DNA from 2 places in the Alteromonas sp. Mac1 genome. Region 2 is predicted to be linked to the other one. Evidence: predicted binding sites of a transcription regulator. Region 2 holds the regulator's gene; the other holds the start of a gene.
What was found. The regulator ArgR, encoded in region 2, controls arginine synthesis, uptake and breakdown. The targets are predictions, from matches to a motif close to ANTGAATANNTATTCANT.
Positions count from the first base shown of each region.

Region 1: AV939_RS09770 (OadG family protein) is a predicted target of ArgR. The motif match lies at 7,591-7,608, and genes of this name have one in related genera.

Region 1 is NZ_CP013932.1:2,295,158-2,304,897, reverse strand. It holds gene AV939_RS09815 (M13 family metallopeptidase) at 1-1,181, opposite strand, end outside; gene AV939_RS09810 (GNAT family N-acetyltransferase) at 1,178-2,524, opposite strand; gene AV939_RS09805 (regulatory protein RecX) at 2,608-3,057, shown strand; gene alaS (alanine--tRNA ligase) at 3,316-5,913, shown strand; gene csrA (carbon storage regulator CsrA) at 6,047-6,238, shown strand; tRNA gene AV939_RS09790 (tRNA-Ser) at 6,522-6,612, shown strand; tRNA gene AV939_RS09785 (tRNA-Arg) at 6,654-6,730, shown strand; tRNA gene AV939_RS09780 (tRNA-Arg) at 6,785-6,861, shown strand; gene AV939_RS09775 (acyl-CoA thioesterase) at 7,042-7,518, shown strand; gene AV939_RS09770 (OadG family protein) at 7,682-7,942, shown strand; gene oadA (sodium-extruding oxaloacetate decarboxylase subunit alpha) at 7,968-9,740, shown strand, end outside.
Region 2 is NZ_CP013932.1:4,055,380-4,065,119, reverse strand. It holds gene AV939_RS17200 (TonB-dependent receptor) at 1-2,971, shown strand, start outside; gene AV939_RS17195 (type 1 glutamine amidotransferase domain-containing protein) at 3,153-3,836, shown strand; gene AV939_RS17190 (TonB-dependent receptor plug domain-containing protein) at 4,014-6,614, opposite strand; gene argR (transcriptional regulator ArgR) at 7,383-7,847, opposite strand; gene mdh (malate dehydrogenase) at 8,080-9,018, shown strand; gene katG (catalase/peroxidase HPI) at 9,630-9,740, shown strand, end outside.

The sequences.
Region 1 (9,740 bases), 1.8 Mb from region 2:
ATTTGTGCTTTCGAACTTTCAGGGAAGTACTCAGTAACGTATATCTTACCAATGGCAAACCCTAAAGATTCAGTACCAGCCATTTGGCTTACGGCACGCTTCCAGCGAGGGCGAGGCTCCTGCTGACCACTTAACGTTGTGCCATAGAAGTCAAAGTTGGCCAAATAAATATCTTCTGATAGTAGACCCGCATTGTTTTTAATAGTGTGGTAAGTCAGGTAAGCCTTCCAGTCGTCTAGGCTGGTTTCATTGATAATATCTATGACATCATTGATGGGTTCAGGCTGGGTGATATTAAGTTCAGGGGCTTTAAAGCCGGTTTGCGCTAAAAAAGTATCCCAATCGAATTGAGGATAAGCATCGGTAAGTTTGCTGCGCTCAATTTGATTTAATGTCAGGTCGCGGTCGCGGCGTTTTTCACGAGGCCACTGAATGTTTGCTATTTCGGTTTCAAGTTGAAGAATAGTGGCAGCTTGCTCAGCGGCATTTTCTACGCCTGCAAAGTTCAACATCTGTTCGATGTGAGCAAGGTAAGCTTCACGAATTTTTACGAACCTTTCGTGATCGCTTATGTAGTAATCGCGATCGGGTAAGCTAAGGCCGCCAACGCCAACGCTAAGTTGGTACTCATTCGGATCTAAACGGTTGTACCACATGCCCGTATCAATAGGGGAACTCGCACCGGTGAGCCAACTTTTACCAAATACTTCAGTTAAGTCTTTGGTTGACGCAATAGCATCAATAGACGACAACACATCAGAAATCGGTGTAAGTCCTTTTTCGTTAAGGGTTTCTACATCCATATAAGACACAAAAAAGTCATGAACTAGCTGCTCATCAGCGTTCAAGTCTTCTTTTTCCATTAACCCGTCAATAATATTTTTGACCTGTTCTTCACTGCGCTCAGCAAGGGCTGTGAAGGCACCGAATCGGGTTTTGTCAGCAGGAAGCTCATAATTGTCGTACCACGTACCGCCAGCGTACATGAAGAAGTCGTCGCCAGGTTTAACGGCTTCGTTTCGGGCAGATAAGTCTACGCCAAATGAACCTAGTTCAGCTTGACCTTGCTCTTCTTCCATTGCCATCTTGTCAGCAGCTTGTTGTTTATTTTGTTCTGGCTGACCACAGCCAGCTAAGCCTAGCGATGCTGCTATGGCTAGCGCGAGTAGTTTTTGTTTCATATCGTTTTCTCATTATGATTATTCACCGCTAACAAAGGGTTAGTGGTGTTTGTCGTTTTAAGGGTAGGTGTTATATCGTTATTAAAAGGTAAAACATCTTGGGCTTGATTGAAATACGCAACAATATGTGCTGATTCTTGTTGTAAAAATGACGCTACAGCATCATGAAAGGGGGCCGAAAACAATTGATGTTGCGACTGGCAATAAATAGGTTCAAACCCCCGAAGAATCTTATGCTCGCCTTGAGTGCCAGGGTTAAAAAGTGGAAGCTTTTTCTCTATCGCAAACGCAATGCCTTCAAAGTAACAACACGCAAAATGTAGTCCGCTGACTTCCTCTAATGCCCCCCAGTATCTGCCATATAAACCCGAGTCATCATAAAAAAACAACGCACTGGCCATCGGGCAATCATGCTTAAACGCAGTGACAATAAGCATATTGTTGGCCATGGTATCGCGCAACTGATGAAAAAATGCCTCATTCAAATAGCCTGTGTGGCCGCTGCGTTTTAAATACGTTGCTTGATAGCACTGCAAAAAGAAATCGAGTACCTCATCGGTAATTTCATTCCCACATAAATGTCGGTAGTGAATGCCTTGTTCTACAAGCTTACGTTGCGTTTTTTTCATATCTCGACGTTTGCGTGACGTTAGCGCATTTAAAAAACTGTCGAAACTGGTGTATTCGTAGTTGTGCCATTGAAATTGAACGGCGTAGCGTGTGAGCAGATCTGAATGGGTACCGAGTAATTTTTGGGTGCGTGCATTGGTAAATAGCCAATGACAGGAAGAGATAGTTTCTTCGCCCATGGATTGCACAGCTTGGGAAATAAGGGCTAAAAGCGCGCCACTAAATGGCGCTTCTTCGCGAGTTAATATTCGTGAACCAGTGACAGGGGTAAAAGGAATAGCGGAAACCCACTTCGGGTAATAAGGAATACCGTGCTGGTGGTACGCATTTGCCCATGAATGGTCAAACACGTATTCGCCATAGCTGTGGGTTTTTAAATAACCGGGAATAATGGCGATTACCGTACTTTCATCTACCGTACTTTCATCTGATCCAGAGAATAGTTCTTCGTTAGACGAGGCTTGATCATTTGCAAGGGCTTGTTCAGTTATAAGCGATTGGTCAGCTACAGCAGCTTTTTCAATGACAAGGTGTTGCGGTATCCAACCAGAAGCTTCATTGCAGCATCCACTTTGTTCTAACGCATTTAAAAAGTCGTAACGTAAGAAAGGGCCTTCGCCTCTAGCAAGCGCATCCCATGTAGCTTGGTGAATATCCGCCACCGCATTAACTACTTTTACCTTATATTCCATGCTCACGTTTACTTTATTCACTTTCGTTCTACGACGCTAGAGATTACCATTAATAGTAATATAACGAGATTGAAAAGTATTTTAAGAAGGTTTCGATTAATAAAATGTCAGAATTTGACAGAAAATTCATTACCGACGCGATTACCCGCATGCTTGCACGACGAGAGCATAGCTTTTCAGAAATTTGCCGCAAGCTTTCCCAAAAAGGCATTGAAAGTGAGGCTTTTATGCCTGTGCTTGAAGCCTTTCGAGAAGCAGATATTCAAAGTGACGAGCGCTTTGCTGAAAGTCGCGCCCGCGCTTTGTATATGAAGGGTTCTGGCCCTAGAAAAATTAAACTCGATTTGCAGCAATACGGTGTTGATGAAATTGCGGCTGAACGTGCCCTTGATGAAATAGAACCTGATTGGTTCGAAAAAGCGAAATGGGTTAAAGATAAAAAGTTCGGGCCGTTTCAAGAAACCGATTTCAAGCTGCTGATGAAGCAAAAGCAGTTTCTTCAATACCGTGGTTTCTATAGCGAACACATCGAATTTGCCGTTAAGGGTGAATAAAAATCGCATAAAATTCATTTATGCCCTTTATAACGGGTATAAAAGGGCTTATTTATAATGCTAGAGCAGGCTATGGGCTTAACAAAAAAGCGCTAACCATGGTATTGTTGCGCACATCCGTGCGAGGGTATGAAATGCATAAACAACTAGGCGGTTATTAGTAAGGTTAATCTTAGAAAAGTTAATCTAACGATTAATCGGCCAGTAGCATCAATCTCGCACATTCTCATTCAATGTATTAAGGAAGTTAGGTTTTCAATGACATTATCAACTGCTGACTTACGCCAAAAGTTTAAAGATTATTTCAAGAGTCATGGTCACCAGCCTGTGGCTAGCTCGTCTCTCGTACCAGCAGATGATCCAACCCTTCTTTTTACTAACGCGGGAATGAACCAGTTTAAAGATACGTTTTTAGGTGCGGAAAAACGCAGCTACACACGTGCGGTTTCTTCTCAGCGCTGTGTTCGTGCTGGTGGTAAGCATAACGATTTAGAAAACGTTGGTTATACCGCCCGTCACCATACTTTTTTTGAAATGCTAGGTAACTTCAGCTTTGGTGATTACTTTAAAAAAGAAGCCATCGAATTTGCGTGGAATTTCTTAACATCAGAAATAGGCCTTCCAAAAGAAAAACTACTGGTTACGGTGTATTCAGAAGATGAGGAAGCCTTTGATATTTGGGAAAACCACATTGGTATACCTAAAGAGAAGATAATCCGCATCAGTACATCAGATAACTTCTGGTCTATGGGTGACACAGGGCCATGTGGTCCGTGTTCAGAAATATTTTACGACCACGGCGCCCATATTTGGGGCGGTCCTCCAGGAACACCAGAAGAAGATGGCGATCGTTTCATCGAAATCTGGAACCTGGTATTCATGCAGTACAACAAGCAAGCTGATGGCACCATGGACCCATTGCCTAAGCCATCTATCGATACCGGTATGGGGCTTGAGCGTATTTCAGCTATCTTGCAAAACGTGCACAGTAACTACGAAATCGATTTGTTCCAAAACCTCATTCAAGCGGCGGCTACAATTGTAGGCACTGAAGATTTAGAGAATAAATCCTTACGGGTTATTGCCGATCATATTCGTTCTTGTAGCTTCTTAATTTGTGATGGTGTGATGCCATCTAACGAAGGCCGAGGCTATGTACTTCGTCGTATTATTCGCCGTGCTGTACGTCATGGTTACCAGTTAGGTGCTAGCGATATTTTCTTCTACAAACTGGCTGCAGCACTTAGCAAAGAAATGGGTGAAGCATACCCAGAGCTTGTGGACCAATTACCGGTAGTTGAGAAAGTACTACGAGTAGAAGAAGAGCAGTTTAGCAAAACCCTAGCCCGTGGTATGGCGATGCTAAACGATACGCTAGAAACCCTTGAAGGTGACACTATTCCAGGTGACGTGGTGTTTAAGCTTTATGACACCTACGGTTTTCCTACCGACCTCACCAACGATGTTGCCCGTGAACACGACCTTAAAATTGATATGGAAGGCTTTGAAAGTGCTATGCAGGCGCAGCGCGCCCGTGCGCAACAAGCCAGTAACTTTGGCGCCGATTACAACAACACGCTTGCGGTTGACCATACTACATCTTTCACTGGTTACAGCGATGTTGAAGGCGAAGCAAACATTGTAGAGCTTATCGCAGATAATGCCTTTTGTGAGCGTTTAGAAGACGGTCAAGAAGGAGTAGTGATATTAGATCAGACGCCTTTCTACGCTGAAAGTGGTGGTCAGTCTGGTGACAAAGGTGTACTGCGTGTTGTGAATGGCGAGTTTATCGTTACCGATACTCAAAAAATGGGTAATGCTTTTGCTCACAAAGGAAAAGTAAAAGGGACTATCGCAAAAGGTGATCGTGTTACTTCTGCTATCGATAATTCAAACCGTGATGCTGTGAAGAAAAACCATAGTGCGACTCACTTACTTCACGCTGCACTTCGCGAAACCTTAGGTGACCATGTCACGCAAAAAGGATCGTTAGTAGAAGCACAGCGTATGCGTTTTGACTTCTCTCACTTTGAAGCAGTAACACCCGCCCAGCTTATTCAAGTTGAGCGTAGAGTTAACGAAGAAATTCGTGCAAACCATGCGTTGAAAACCCAATTGATGGATTTGGATGAAGCCAAAGCATCAGGCGCAATGGCGTTATTCGGTGAAAAATACGACGAGAAAGTGCGTGTAGTGACTATGGGGCCTTTCTCTGTAGAGCTATGTGGTGGAACCCATGTTAACCGTACTGGCGATATTGGTTTGTTTAAAATTACCAGCGAAGCGGGCATCGCATCAGGTGTACGCCGTATAGAAGCGATTACCGGTGAGCAGGCGCTATATTATGTTCAAGACCAGCAAGCGACGCTGACAGAGCTGTCTAGTTTGTTAAAAACCGATACGCAAAACTTGGTTGAACGTGTGACTGCGGTACAGACTCATACTAAAGAACTAGAGAAATTACTCACTTCTGCGACACAAAAACTGGCGAGTCAGCAAGGTGCTGATATGCTTAGTAACGCTATTGAAATAAATGGTGTAAAAGTACTTGTAGCTAAGTTAGAAGGTGTTGAAGCGAAATCACTGCGTTCAATGATGGATGATATTAAAAACCGAATTGGCGAAGGCATCGTAGTACTAGGTGTGGCAAGTGAAGATAAGGTGAATCTTATCACTGGGGTGACGAAAAACCTTACCGGTAAAGTGAAAGCAGGAGAACTGGTTAACTTTATCGCCGCGCAAGTTGGCGGAAAAGGGGGAGGTCGCCCAGATATGGCTCAAGCGGGTGGCGATAAGCCAGAGTGTCTAGGCACAGCGTTAGATTCAGTTAACGCTTGGTTAGAAGATAAGCTATAATCAAATCTGAAACTTGCAGTGAGTTTTTGAAGTGACACAGAAACATGGAATCACTGTTGCTACTGTCGGGTCGTGCCGATATGTGGCGGAGTAATTAAGGATATGTTCAGTATTAAGGAACAGGAGCAAGCGAATGCTTATTTTGACTCGTCGAGTTGGTGAAACACTTATGGTTGGTGATGATGTAACTGTCACTGTACTAGGAGTGAAAGGGAATCAGGTCCGAATTGGTGTGAATGCACCGAAAGAAGTTTCTGTGCACCGTGAAGAGATTTATATGAGAATTCAAGCTGAGAAGGGTGGACAACCTGGAACGGCTGAGTAATCAAATCTCTGCACAAAAATCGGTCAGCTCATGCTGGCCTTTTTTGTTTTTGGGACTTTTTTAAAATTAATTTTAAAAAAATGAGCTTTTTTTCGATATTTTTTAAAAAAGTTCATTTCGCGTTAGTGCGTGCAATCTTAAATTAACCCGCTAATATTTGATTATAACCTAACCAAAACACAGGTTTTTTGTACGAATCGTACAAAATGACAGCGAGTAAACATTTTTATCTAAAAAAGGTTTGACTCCGGCCAGTGAATCCGTAAAATGCGGCACCACTTAAGGAGAGGTGGGTGAGTGGCTGAAACCAGTTCCCTGCTAAGGAACCATACCTAATACTGGTATCGAGGGTTCGAATCCCTCCCTCTCCGCCATTGTTCGTTGATGGTGTGACGGTCAACAAAAGTTTTATTGCGCGTGTGTAGCTCAGCTGGATAGAGTACCTGGCTACGAACCAGGCGGTCGGAGGTTCGAATCCTTCCACACGCGCCACTTCTTTTAAATGCGTCACCTTTGGGGGTAACACCTTAAAGTAAAAAAGTTTACGCGTGTGTAGCTCAGCTGGATAGAGTACCTGGCTACGAACCAGGCGGTCGGAGGTTCGAATCCTTCCACACGCGCCATATAAGAAAACCCACCATTTGGTGGGTTTTTTTATTTCTACTGATTAATTTGCAGATCTGCACAAATTGCTTCAACCCAACTATACACTTTAGTCTCCTATCTCTGCGTTGTACTACCCCCTGTTCGGATTATGGACTACCATTTCAGTACAGCAGTTTCTTTATGAAGGTGTAGTACTCATGTCACTTGCAACAATAACATTTCAATTTTTAGCTGAGCCTACCGACGTGAACTTTGGTGGTAATGTTCATGGTGGTGTGGTGATGAAGTGGATAGATCAAGCGGCTTATGCCTGTGCGGCGCAGTGGTCGAAGAAATATTGTGTGACTGTGTCAGCCAACGGAATTCGGTTTATTAAACCAATTAAAGTGGGGCAGTTGGTAAAGTTAACGGCTTCTATTGTACACACGGGCACATCTAGTATGCATATCTATGTTTCTGTTAGTTCCGGAGAGGCAACAGAAAGCAAGATGACAGTCGCCAATCGTTGCTTTATCTCCTTCATGGCGATTGATCAAGAAGGTCACCCAGTTGCTGTACCTTCTTACACTCCTCAAGATGAGCAAGACTTCCAATTAGAACTCGTTGCCATGCATGCTAAAAATTTTGCTAAACAGCTTGATGTTGACTTCACGGAAACCACAGGTGTTCATTAAGGGTCTCTTTTTGAAAAAATATCCAAAGAGGTAGCATAAATAGTTAGTTTGCTGATATTTAGCAGCATAAATCGTGATTTTCTATGCAGTTAGATTGCTTTTTTGTTGTGTTTTATACCCTCACATGATACTTATTCCTCATCAAAATATTTGAGGATTCGCTATGGGATCAGAATCAGTTACCAGTTTGCTGCTTGAAGCCGGCTCACTAATGCTCATAGGAATGGTATTTGTTTTTTCATTCTTAGCATTGTTAATCGTTGGAATTCACCTAATTGCAAAATTTTGTGAAGCATTTCCAGGCGAAGCCGCACCGCAGTACGCTGCACCCCGAAGAAAAGCGGTTCAAGCTGGTGTCGATGGTAACGTTGTTGCTGCTATCACCGCTGCTGTTCATACTCATCGTCAAGCCAATAAAAATTAATTAAACAAATCATTCAGGAGTTACCATGTCTAAGCCACTGGCCTTAACCGAGCTAGTCTTGCGTGATGCCCATCAATCGCTACTTGCTACGCGTATGCGTATAGAAGATATGCTGCCTATTGCCGAAAAACTTGATAAAGCAGGTTTTTGGTCTGTTGAATCTTGGGGCGGGGCGACATTTGATTCCTGTATTCGCTATTTAGGGGAAGATCCTTGGGATCGCATTCGCCAGCTTAAAACGGCAATGCCAAACACGAAGCAACAGATGTTGTTGCGTGGTCAAAATTTATTAGGCTATCGCCATTACGCTGACGATGTAGTGACACGCTTTGTTGAGCGTGCACATGAAAATGGGGTTGATGTATTTCGTATCTTCGACGCCATGAACGACATGCGTAATCTGAAAACAGCGATTAAAGCCACCGTCGACAGTGGTGCTCATGCGCAAGGTACAATCTCTTACACCGTGAGCCCAGTGCATAACCTTCAGCTTTGGCTAGATATGGCCAAGCAACTAGAAGATATGGGGGTTCACTCTATTTGCGTAAAAGATATGGCGGGGCTGTTAAAGCCTTACGACTGTGAAGCGCTAATTACGGGTTTAAAAGAAACCGTCAGTGTGCCTATTGCTATGCAGTGTCATGCCACTACAGGGTTAAGCACGGCGACTTACCAAAAAGCCATTGATGCTGGCATCGATATGCTTGATACCGCCATTTCTTCAATGAGTATGACATACGGTCACACCGCAACTGAAACCATGGTGTCTATTGTTGAGGGCACAGAACGAGATACGGGTATGTCATTACCCGATCTTGAAGAGATCGCCAGCTACTTCCGTGGCGTGCGCAAAAAATACAGTAAATTTGAAGGTAGCTTGAAAGGGGTTGATGCCCGTATCTTACTAGCTCAAGTACCTGGCGGCATGTTAACCAACATGGAAAGCCAGTTAAAAGAGCAAGGCGCTGAAGATAAGTTTGAAGAAGTGCTAAAAGAAATTCCTCGCGTACGTGAAGATTTAGGCTTTATTCCTCTGGTTACCCCAACGTCGCAAATTGTAGGTACGCAGTCTGTATTGAACGTACTCACCGGTGAGCGTTACAAGAGTATCACCAAAGAAACGGCGGGTGTCCTTAAGGGCGAGTACGGTGCAACTGCCGCGCCAGTAAATAAAGCACTACAAGAACGCGTGTTAGATGGTGGGCAACCCATTACCTGTCGTCCGGCAGATAATATTGCACCTGAACTAGACAGCCTTGAAACAGAGCTTACTAAGTTAGCATCAGAGAAAAGTATTACGCTATCAGATACTAAGATTGACGATGTGCTTACTTATGCATTGTTCCCACAAATTGGGCTGAAGTTCCTAGAGAATCGTGGCAACCCTGACGCATTTGAACCTGCGCCTGGCACTGAAGCTGATGTAGCATCAAGTGTGCCAGCGGCTGCGCCCGTTTCAGCTACCGGCGCACCAGCGGCCTACGATGTAAAAGTTGAAGGCAAGGTATACCATGTTGAAGTAGCAGCATCAGGGGAGTTATCTAGTATAACCCCAGGTCAGCCATCTACAGCAGCGCCAGCGGCTCAGCCGGCATCCTCATCCAGTAGTGAAAGTGCGCAAAGCATTAACGCACCGTTAGCCGGTAATGTGTTCAAAATACTAGTTCGTGCTGGCGATGTTGTGAATGAAGGTGATGTGGTTATTATTTTAGAAGCCATGAAAATGGAAACTGAAATTCGCTCAGCTGTTTCCGGTACCGTTAGTGAAGTACTTGTAGGTGAAGGCGATGCCGTAGCC
Region 2 (9,740 bases):
AGTGGGTCTAACCACGACTGCAATGGCTCAAGTAACGTCTTCAGATATGAATGGCCAGATAGTCGGTCCAAACGGCAACCCTGCTGTTGGAACCGTAGTTAAAGTAACTCACGTACCAACTGGTGCGGTTAAAACAGTCACAGTAAACAGTGCTGGTACATTTAACCTTCGTGGTTTACGTGTAGGTGGTCCTTACACTGTTGAAATCGACTCGGATGAATTCGCAGATCAAACTATCAGCGATATTTACCTAGAGCTTGGTGAAGCGGCAACTATCCAAAGAACACTTGAATCTGCAGCTAACTACGAAAACATCGTAGTAACCGCTTCTCAAGTAGGTAGTTTGGCTTTCGGTCAAACTGGCCCTTCAGCAAACTTTGACTTGGCAACACTTCAACAAGCGCCAGCGATCAACCGTGATATCACTGATATCGTTCGTATTGACCCTCGTATCTATGTAGATGAAGGCGGTAGCGGTGGTATCCAGTGTGTGGGTAAAAGCCCTCGTTTTAACAGCTTGACGGTTGATGGCGTTCGCATGAATGACCTTTTCGGTCTTAACTCGAACGGTTACCCTACAGAAAGAATGCCTTTCTCTTTTGACGCTATCGAAGGTGTGTCAGTAGAAATTGCTCCTTTTGATGTAATTTACGGCGGCTTCTCTGCGTGTAACATCAGTGCAGTAAGTAAAACAGGTACTAACGAAGTTCATGGTTCTGCGTTCTACGACTATGGTAGCGACAGCCTACGTGGTGACTCACTTGAAGGTGATGATATCAACCTTGGTAGTTACACTGAAAAACGTTACGGCTTCACAGTGGGTGCACCGCTGATTAAAGATAAGCTATTTGTTTTTGCTGCTTACGAAAAACTAGAAGGCGCAAACACATTTGACCGTGGTGCTATCGGTTCTGGCGCAATTAATGAAGTTGCGCTTACACAAGCACAACTTGAACAAATTCAGTCTGTATCTCAGTCATTATATAACTTTGATGCTGGTACAACGCCACTTAGCATGCCTAACGAAGATGAAAAGCTTCTTGTTAAGTTAGACTGGAACATTAACGAAAACCACCGTTTTGCGTTTACGTACAACTATAACGATGGAAACAACTTCTCAGAATCTGACGGCGACGCAGATGAGTTTGAACTATCTAGCCACATCTACGAGCGTGGCGCAGAGCTACAATCATTTGTTGGTGTACTTTACTCAGATTGGACAGACAAATTCTCGACTGAAATCCGCGTTTCTCGCACAGAGCTAGATAACCTACAGCGTTCTATGTATGGTGACGGCACTCCAGGCGGTAACGACTTTGGCGAAATTAAAATTGAGCTAGGTAATGATACAGATACTTCTGAAGACGACCTTACGGTTTTCTTAGGTTCTGATGACAGCCGTCAAGCTAACGACTTAGACTGGGAAGCGTTAAGCCTAATGTTCCGTGGTAACTATTACTTCGACAACGGCCACGCGTTAACTTTCGGTTACGAGAGCGACAAACTAGATATCTACAACCTTTTCGTTCAGCACTCTGAAACCTCTATTACTTTTGAAAGCTTAGAAGATTTCACTAACGGAACAAATGCAGAAATCGAATACGGTTATGCATATTCTGGCAACCTATTAGACCGTGCTGCTGAGTGGGGTTACACGTCACACTCTACTTACGCACAAGATGAGTTCTATCTTACTGACGATTTAAAAGTAGTTGCTGGTTTACGTTATGACTGGATTACAACATCAGACGAGCCTGTTGGAAATGCTGATTTCGTAGCTGGGAACGGTTATGACAACACGGCTAACCTAGATGGACTTAGCTTGCTACAACCACGTGTTGGCCTTAACTATACGTTGAGTGATTCAACTGAACTACGTGGTGGTGTTGGCTTGTTCTCAGGCGGTAACCCGAACGTATGGATGACAAACAACTATCAAAACACGAACGTTATTGGTGGTGAAGTTGAAGGTGAATACGCTAACTTATTCGACGGAAGCGTTGTATGGGTTAATACAGAAGACGGCGTAACTGCTGGACCTGGCTACTCAGTACCTTCTGATTTAGACGAAGAGATGTCTTCTGGTGCAGGTAGTAACTTTGAAAGTAACAACCTAGATCCAGGCTTCGTAATGCCTCGCGAATGGAAAATCTCTGCGGGTATGACTCACATCAATGACGAAGATTACGTATTCAACTTAGATTTCCTTCTAAGTGTGACGCAGAAACAAGCCATGATTAAATATGTGGGTCTTGAGCGTGTAGGCACAACTGACGAAGGTTACCCTGATTATGACTCAGTAGGTTACGGTTCACTTGAACTGACTAACTCTGATGAAGATTCAGTGTCTTACTCACTAACAGCGACCATGAACAAGTCTTGGGACAACGGTATTACTTTCACCGGTGGTTATAACTACAGCCACGCTGAAGATGTACAACCAATGACGAGTTCAGTAGCGTTCTCTAACTTCCAGTACAGAGCATTTACTGACATTAACGAAGAAGTATCTTCACTGTCTGATTGGAATATCGAGCACCGCTTTACTGCTGACCTTCGTTACACTACTGAACTTATCGACGGTTACAGCACTATCTTCTCTGCTTATGCAGTAGCGCAGTCTGGTCGTCCGTTTAGTTACACCATCAGTGGTAACTCTGTATATGGCTACACACCATACCTTGAAGGTAACAACGTGTTACCGATTGGTGCAGAGCGTAACGACCAAACTAGCCCTTGGTGGTTCAAAATGGATATCGCAGTTAGACAAAATATTCCTGCGTTCCGTGAAGATCACTCTGCTCAGGTTTATTTCGTTATGAATAACTTCACCAACTTCATCAACGATGAATGGGGTATTTTGGAAGAAGTTAACTTCAATACTGCTGCGCTAGGTACCTCATCTCCTGAAAGTCGTCAGGGTGATGCATCACTTTGGGAAATGCGTGTAGGTATTGACTACCGCTTCTAAGCAACAGTTTAAAAACCAGTTGTAGTGTTAAATGCCACTTTCCAATTTTGGAAGTGGCATTTTTTTTATCTTGTAAATCAACTTCTCTTTATGTTTCTCATCGCATTCCCTTTCTTTTTCTGATCTAACCATTGTCGCCATACGAACGAATAACTAAATGAATTGTTCACATGGAGAACTTATGTCGAAACATATATTGATGGTAATGACCTCACATGAATTGTTAGGTGATACAGGCAATAAAACAGGGATGTGGCTGGAAGAGTTCGCATCGCCCTATTATGCGTTCAAGGATGCAGGGTATACCATCACCTTAGCTTCACCTATGGGCGGCCAAGTGCCAATTGACCCAAACAGCTTGGCAGATGATGCTATGACCGACGATGCTATCCGTTATACAAAAGATGAGGTAGCACGAAGCGCAATGTCTTCAACGATTGTGTTAGAAGATGTAAGAGCTGATGAGTTTGATGCTGTGTTCTACCCAGGCGGCCACGGCCCGCTGTGGGACTTATCTGACAATACCCACTCCACAATGCTAATTGAAGATATGATCAAAGCACAGAAGCCTGTAGGCGCTGTATGCCATGCTCCTATCGTGCTTAAAGAAGTAAAACGTGCCGATGGCGAGTTTTTCATTAATGGCAAAACGGTAACTGGCTTTTCAAATAGTGAAGAAGAGGCAATGAAATTGACCGAGGTTGTGCCCTATTTAGTGGAAGACGCACTTATTAGTAAGGGCGGTAAGTACGAGAGTACAGAGGACTTTGGCGTTAAAGTGTGTGTTGATGGTCTTTTGGTGACGGGTCAAAATCCTGCGTCGTCAGGGCCTGCAGCAGAAGCGCTTATTAAGGTACTTTCGTAGCGTACTGCAAGCACTTAAACTCATTACTAAGTCCACGCCGACTCACTGATAGCCGGTGTGCCAGTTTTATAAAACGTTAATACTGGAAGAAATAATGAAACGCCGCTGACTATGTCCTATCTCAAATGTACGAGAGATAGGCCATTGTACAAGCGGCGTTTTTGTGTGAGTTAAACGTTAGAAGCTAGCTTGAACGTTGAAGCTCATGGTGCGACCTAATGGATCGTAAAGTGTATCGTCGAAACCGCGCCATTCGCCGGGCAAGTATTCTTCAAGTTCATCGGTAAGGTTAGCTATGCCTGCTGATACCTTGACGTTATCGTTCACATGATACGAAACGGTGACATTATGCTTGAAGTAATTATCAGCATAATCGTAAGAAGAGTAAAAGGTTTCCCCGTTGGCACCAATGAATAGTGTCCTCCACGAGGCTGTCCATTTATCACCGTCTGTCCAATCTACCGTTAGGTTAGCGCGATTATCAGGATAGAATAATTCGCCAGCCCACTCAGTACCTTCTTCTTCGTAACTAAACACATGCGAATATTCGAGGTTAACCCCAAAATTCCCAATCTCCGTTGCTAAGTCGTAGTTGGCAGTAATATCAAAACCGTTTGTTGTTACTTCTGAGTAGTTAGTATAGCCCGATGTAATAGATGTAATTTTACCATCGCTGTCACGTACGATACTGCTAGAAGTTCCATCTAAGTCGGCGGCAATTAAGTCTTCAACATCGATATCTTCAATTTTGTTCTCATAGTCATACTGGTAATAAGAGACTTCAAGTGACAAATCATCCGTTACATCATAAACCACACCAAGAGTAAGCGACTCAGAGTTTTCAGGACTAAGGTCTGGATTACCACCGTAGTAGGTTAGATGCTGTTGACCCGATGAACAGTAACTGTCATCGCTACCTGGGTTTCCTAAGGTATCGCAGTAGTAGGAGTCGTAGGCATCAGGGAAACCGTAAGAAATGGTCGCGAACATTTCACTCATTGTTGGGGTACGGAAAGCTTCTCCCCAGCTGGCGCGAAGTAAAAGTGATTCAGTCGGGCGCCAGCTAATGCCTAGCTTGGGCACCGTATCTGAGAACTCTGAGGTTGAGATGCTAGCACCCGTATCGCCTTCAAGCTCATAGCCGTCGTAACGAAGCGCGGCTGAGACTTCTACTTCATGTGGTAATTCAATGGCAAGCTCAGTGTAGTATGACTGTCGTTCACGGCTTGCGTAAACGTCGTCACCGCCCGAACCGCCCGAGATAATGCCTAAACCTGATTCAGGGTCAGATACCTGTTCAAAATCAAGATACGAGTACTCAGCACCAAATACAGCACTAACCGTCATGAAGTTATTTGAAAAAAGCTGACCGGAAATACTGCCATCGATAATGTCGCGCATTTGGGTGGTTTGATAGGTGCCAGTATGATCAGCGTTTGTTAAAAGGTCAGCGTTATAAGCATACCAATCATCGGTGCTAAGGCCTTGTACGTTGAATAAATCAAGTTGCTCGGTATCAATTAGACCTTGTACAACGGTGTCATTAACCAAGTTGTAGCCAAATACTTCTTCTTTTGCTGATGTGCGCTGGTAATAAACCTGCCAGTCCCACTCGTTTCCAGCAATTTCGGTATAGCCTTCAAGGCCTGAAACCATTTCAAAAGTGGTTTTTTCAGTTTTAGTATCGCGCGTGCCCAAGCTAGAGGTGCGGAAATAGACCGAACCGTCTTGGCCATATGGGTTCATTGCATTATCGGCGTCGATAGTTAGCGAAGATGTAGATACCGGGGTAGCAGCATAACGAGTATCTGTAGATGTCTGCATTGCAGAGAAGCGAGTGATGAGTTGTAAATTTTCTGCCAACTCATATTCCACTTTTGTCATCAGTGAGTTTTTCTCAGTCGCGCCGTATAGCCACGTGGTATTGCCATAATAGTAACCACAACGGTCTGACTCAATAGACGTATCTGCTACATCGCCACACAAATCTTCGTTATAGAGAAACTCACCGGCTTCTGAATCATAGAAGTTTGCCACTGGGCTATAGGTTGAATAGCTATTTAATGCATAATCACCTGATACCGCGACATCGCTAACTTCTTGTGTGTTTTCATGCTCGGCAATGAATACAATGCTGCCTTTGTCGCTTGTAACACCAGCAGAAAAATTGTACTTACTGGAATTACCACCGTCAGCACCTGGATCTTCAAAGCTATAACCTACATTTACGCCGTCGAACTGTTTCTTGGTAATAATGTTAATTACACCTGCAACAGCATCTGAACCGTATATGGCCGATGCGCCATCGCGAAGAATTTCAATGCGCTCAACAATCGACATCGGGATCATCGACATATCAGAAGATGAACCACCATCGTACCCTAAACCTGGAAGGCGACGGCCGTCCATAAGAACGAGTGTTGCGCCCGCACCCAGACCACGCAAGTTTACTTCGCTTGAAGCTGAAGCACCGCTACCGTAACCAGATTGGCCACGAAACGAACCAAAGGTGTTAATTGAAGAGTTACGTAAAACTTGCGCTACCGATGTATCGCCAGATAACGCGATAGATTCAGCTGTAATAACAGTGACCGGAGAAACTGACTCTAAATCCACTCGTTTAATTCGAGAGCCAGTAACTTGAATTTTTTCTACAGGTTCAGCTGAATTTTCGTCATCTGATTGTGCGAGGGCCATTGGCGCGGCAAACAGGCTAGCGGAACCCGCCAGTAAAATTCCGCGCCTAACAGCACTGCTGAGTTTATTGGTGTTAAACATTTTAATTCCCCTTGTCGAAGGTGATTACACGTTGTAATTACAAAGACGTTTATTAGTTTTTATTTTGAACAGATGTTTTCTGTCGGGAGAATTAAGCACTTCGTCGTGCTGTTTGGCAATTTACAAAGTGTATAATTTGTTCTATTTAGACCTAATTTACTTTAATTATACGCAGAGTGATGAAACCTTTACGGTTCTATACATTGGTAAAATAATTATTGCTTTTTCTCTCTTAATATTTATTTAAAGATAACAATAGATATTAATTAAAAAAGAAATAAAAATAATGCGAGGCTGTGGGTGGTGTGCAGTTTTTGTGTACGAATTGTGTAGGTTTAGTGCATGATTGGCGTAGGCTTTGCGCAAATTCAGCGTAGTTAAATCTGTTTTAAGTAAAAGTGGGTGAGGGCGTTTTAGTACAGATTAAAAAGTGAAAGAAAGTTTCTGTAATTACAATTAGTGACAATGGTATTGTTGTGGATTTTAGAATTTATAAGTTGGTAGATTTGAGAAGGTTTTTAATTATGTTGATATTATTTAATTTTAAAATTTAAGTTTACATTTTTCTGTTTTTATCAAAGGCTGGATTTTATAAATTTATAATTAATTTCTATTTTTCGAATTCTTTACTTTTCTTTTCTTACTCTTTTCTAAGTCTGTGATAATTTAAATGCACAGCTACCAAGTTGTTTTGTATCTCCCTGGTACAAATTCTTTACCGCCATCTTGTGATGGCGGTTTTTTTTGCTCAAAACTCAAGGCAGAGCCTCAAACGTTCTCGAATAAGTCTTCTACCCGTTGGCGTAACTCTTCAATAAGTGTCACGTCGGCTGGGGCGATAAAAATGGTATCGTCGCCCGCAATGGTACCAAGCACACCATCTTTTTTGCTTAATGAATCAAGTAAACGAGCAATAAGCTGTGCTGCACCTGGGCTGGTGCGAATAATCACCATCACATTATTATGCACAATATCGAGAACCAGCTGCTTTAATGGGCTTTTAGCCGTAGGCATGCCTAGTTCAGGCGGAAGGCAGTACACCATATCGCCACGGGCATTGCGGGTACGTACCGCACCAAACTTACTTAGCATGCGGGAAATTTTAGACTGGCTAATATTGTCATGACCTTGAGTTTTAAGGGCATCCACTATTTCACCTTGAGATCCATAGCTTTCCGCTTTCAAAATTTCTTTAAAGGCTTTAATCAGTTGCTCTTGTTTTGCGTTGGCCATAGCATCCTGCACATCAGTTAGCGGTAATAAGTTAAATAATCATATATGTTATATTGTGCCTTACAGGTGACCTTTGCGCAATTTAATTGCATAATCATGCATGATAGTGAATATCGACGTAAAAATGCCTTAAATGGCCGTATTAAGACCATCAGATGATTGAGTTTTCCCCCGCGTTGCATTAGTGTGACGTTCCGTTTAAATACGTGAGTAATCCCATAGGAGAAATGGTATGAAAGTAGCCGTGTTAGGTGCTGCCGGTGGTATTGGCCAAGCGCTGTCTTTGTTGTTAAAAACACAATTGCCAGCTGGTTCTGAACTAGCGCTTTATGATGTAGCGCCAGTTGTTCCTGGTGTAGCTGTTGATTTGAGCCACATCCCAACTGCAGTAAAAGTAACCGGTCACGGTAAAGATGACCTAGCTGGTGCATTAACAGGTACAGACGTTGTTCTTATTCCTGCTGGTGTTCCGCGTAAGCCGGGCATGGATCGTTCAGACTTGTTCAACATCAACGCTGGTATTGTTAAGAACCTTATTGAAGGTGTTGCTGACAACTGTCCAGATGCTTGTGTTGGTATTATTACTAACCCAGTTAACACAACAGTGGCAATTGCTGCTGAAACGCTTAAAGCAAAAGGTGTATATAACAAGAACAAATTGTTCGGTGTTACTACCCTTGACGTAATTCGCGCAGAGACTTTCGTTGCTGAGCTTAAAGGCGTAGACGTTGCTTCTGTACACGTACCGGTAATCGGTGGTCACTCAGGCACAACTATTCTTCCTTTGCTTTCGCAAGTTGAAGGTGTTGAGTTCTCTGATGATGAAGTTTCAAGCCTAACTACTCGTATCCAAAATGCGGGTACTGAAGTTGTTGAAGCTAAAGCTGGCGGCGGTTCTGCAACCCTATCTATGGGTCAAGCAGCTGCACGTTTCTGCTTATCATTGGTTGCAGCAATGCAAGGTGAGAACGTAGTTGAATACACTTACGTTCAAACTGACGACAGCGACGATGCTGCATTCTTCGCACACCCTGTTCGCCTTGGTGCAAACGGTGTTGAAGAAATCTTGCCATACGGCGAGCTAAGCGCATTTGAAGAAAAAGCGAAAAACGACATGCTTGAAGGCCTTCGTGGCGATATCAAGCTAGGCGTAGATTTCGTAACTGGCTAAGGCTAGGAATATGGGAGCGCTGCTCCCATGTATAAGGCAGGATTAGTAAGCTCTACACAAACACGCCGAGTATCCATCCATGGAGGCTTGACAGCAGCATCCATGCTGCTGACAGTTTGTTACGAGTTTACTAATCCTGCCTTTTTATTTGTGGCATATGCATAATAGCCACGCCATAAATACGTCCATGTAGGCTCCGCCACCGCATCCTTGGCAAGGGAGTGGCTACATATTTCCCCCACTCAGTAAACTTCCTTTTTGTAAGACAGCATCCATGCTGCTGACAGTTTGTTACGACCTTACTAATCCAGTTTTTTGTCTAATGCATCAAGCTATTTTTAAAGCTCTATAGAAAATGAGAAAAAGTTACAGAAAATTTGTGGATATTGTCTACGCTATTTCTAAGTGGTTGAGATGGTAAGCATTGCAAATAGCGGCTGAAGCTTATTGGTTAAATGTGACTAGGTTTAGTTCGTTCTAATCGTTAAACCTATTCGTCAGCATCGAAAAAACTCACTGTAGTTATAATCATCTAATAACTAGAATGAAACAATGCTAATCAATAGATTGTATTGATAAAGTCCTTTGTCGAACAGCAAGAGGTAACAAATATGAGTAACGCGAAGCTAGGCGATGTAAATGATTCAGATAGAAAGTGCCCCGTCATGCACGGTGGTCTTACGGCTACTGGCAGCACGAATATGGATTGGTGGCCAGAAGCG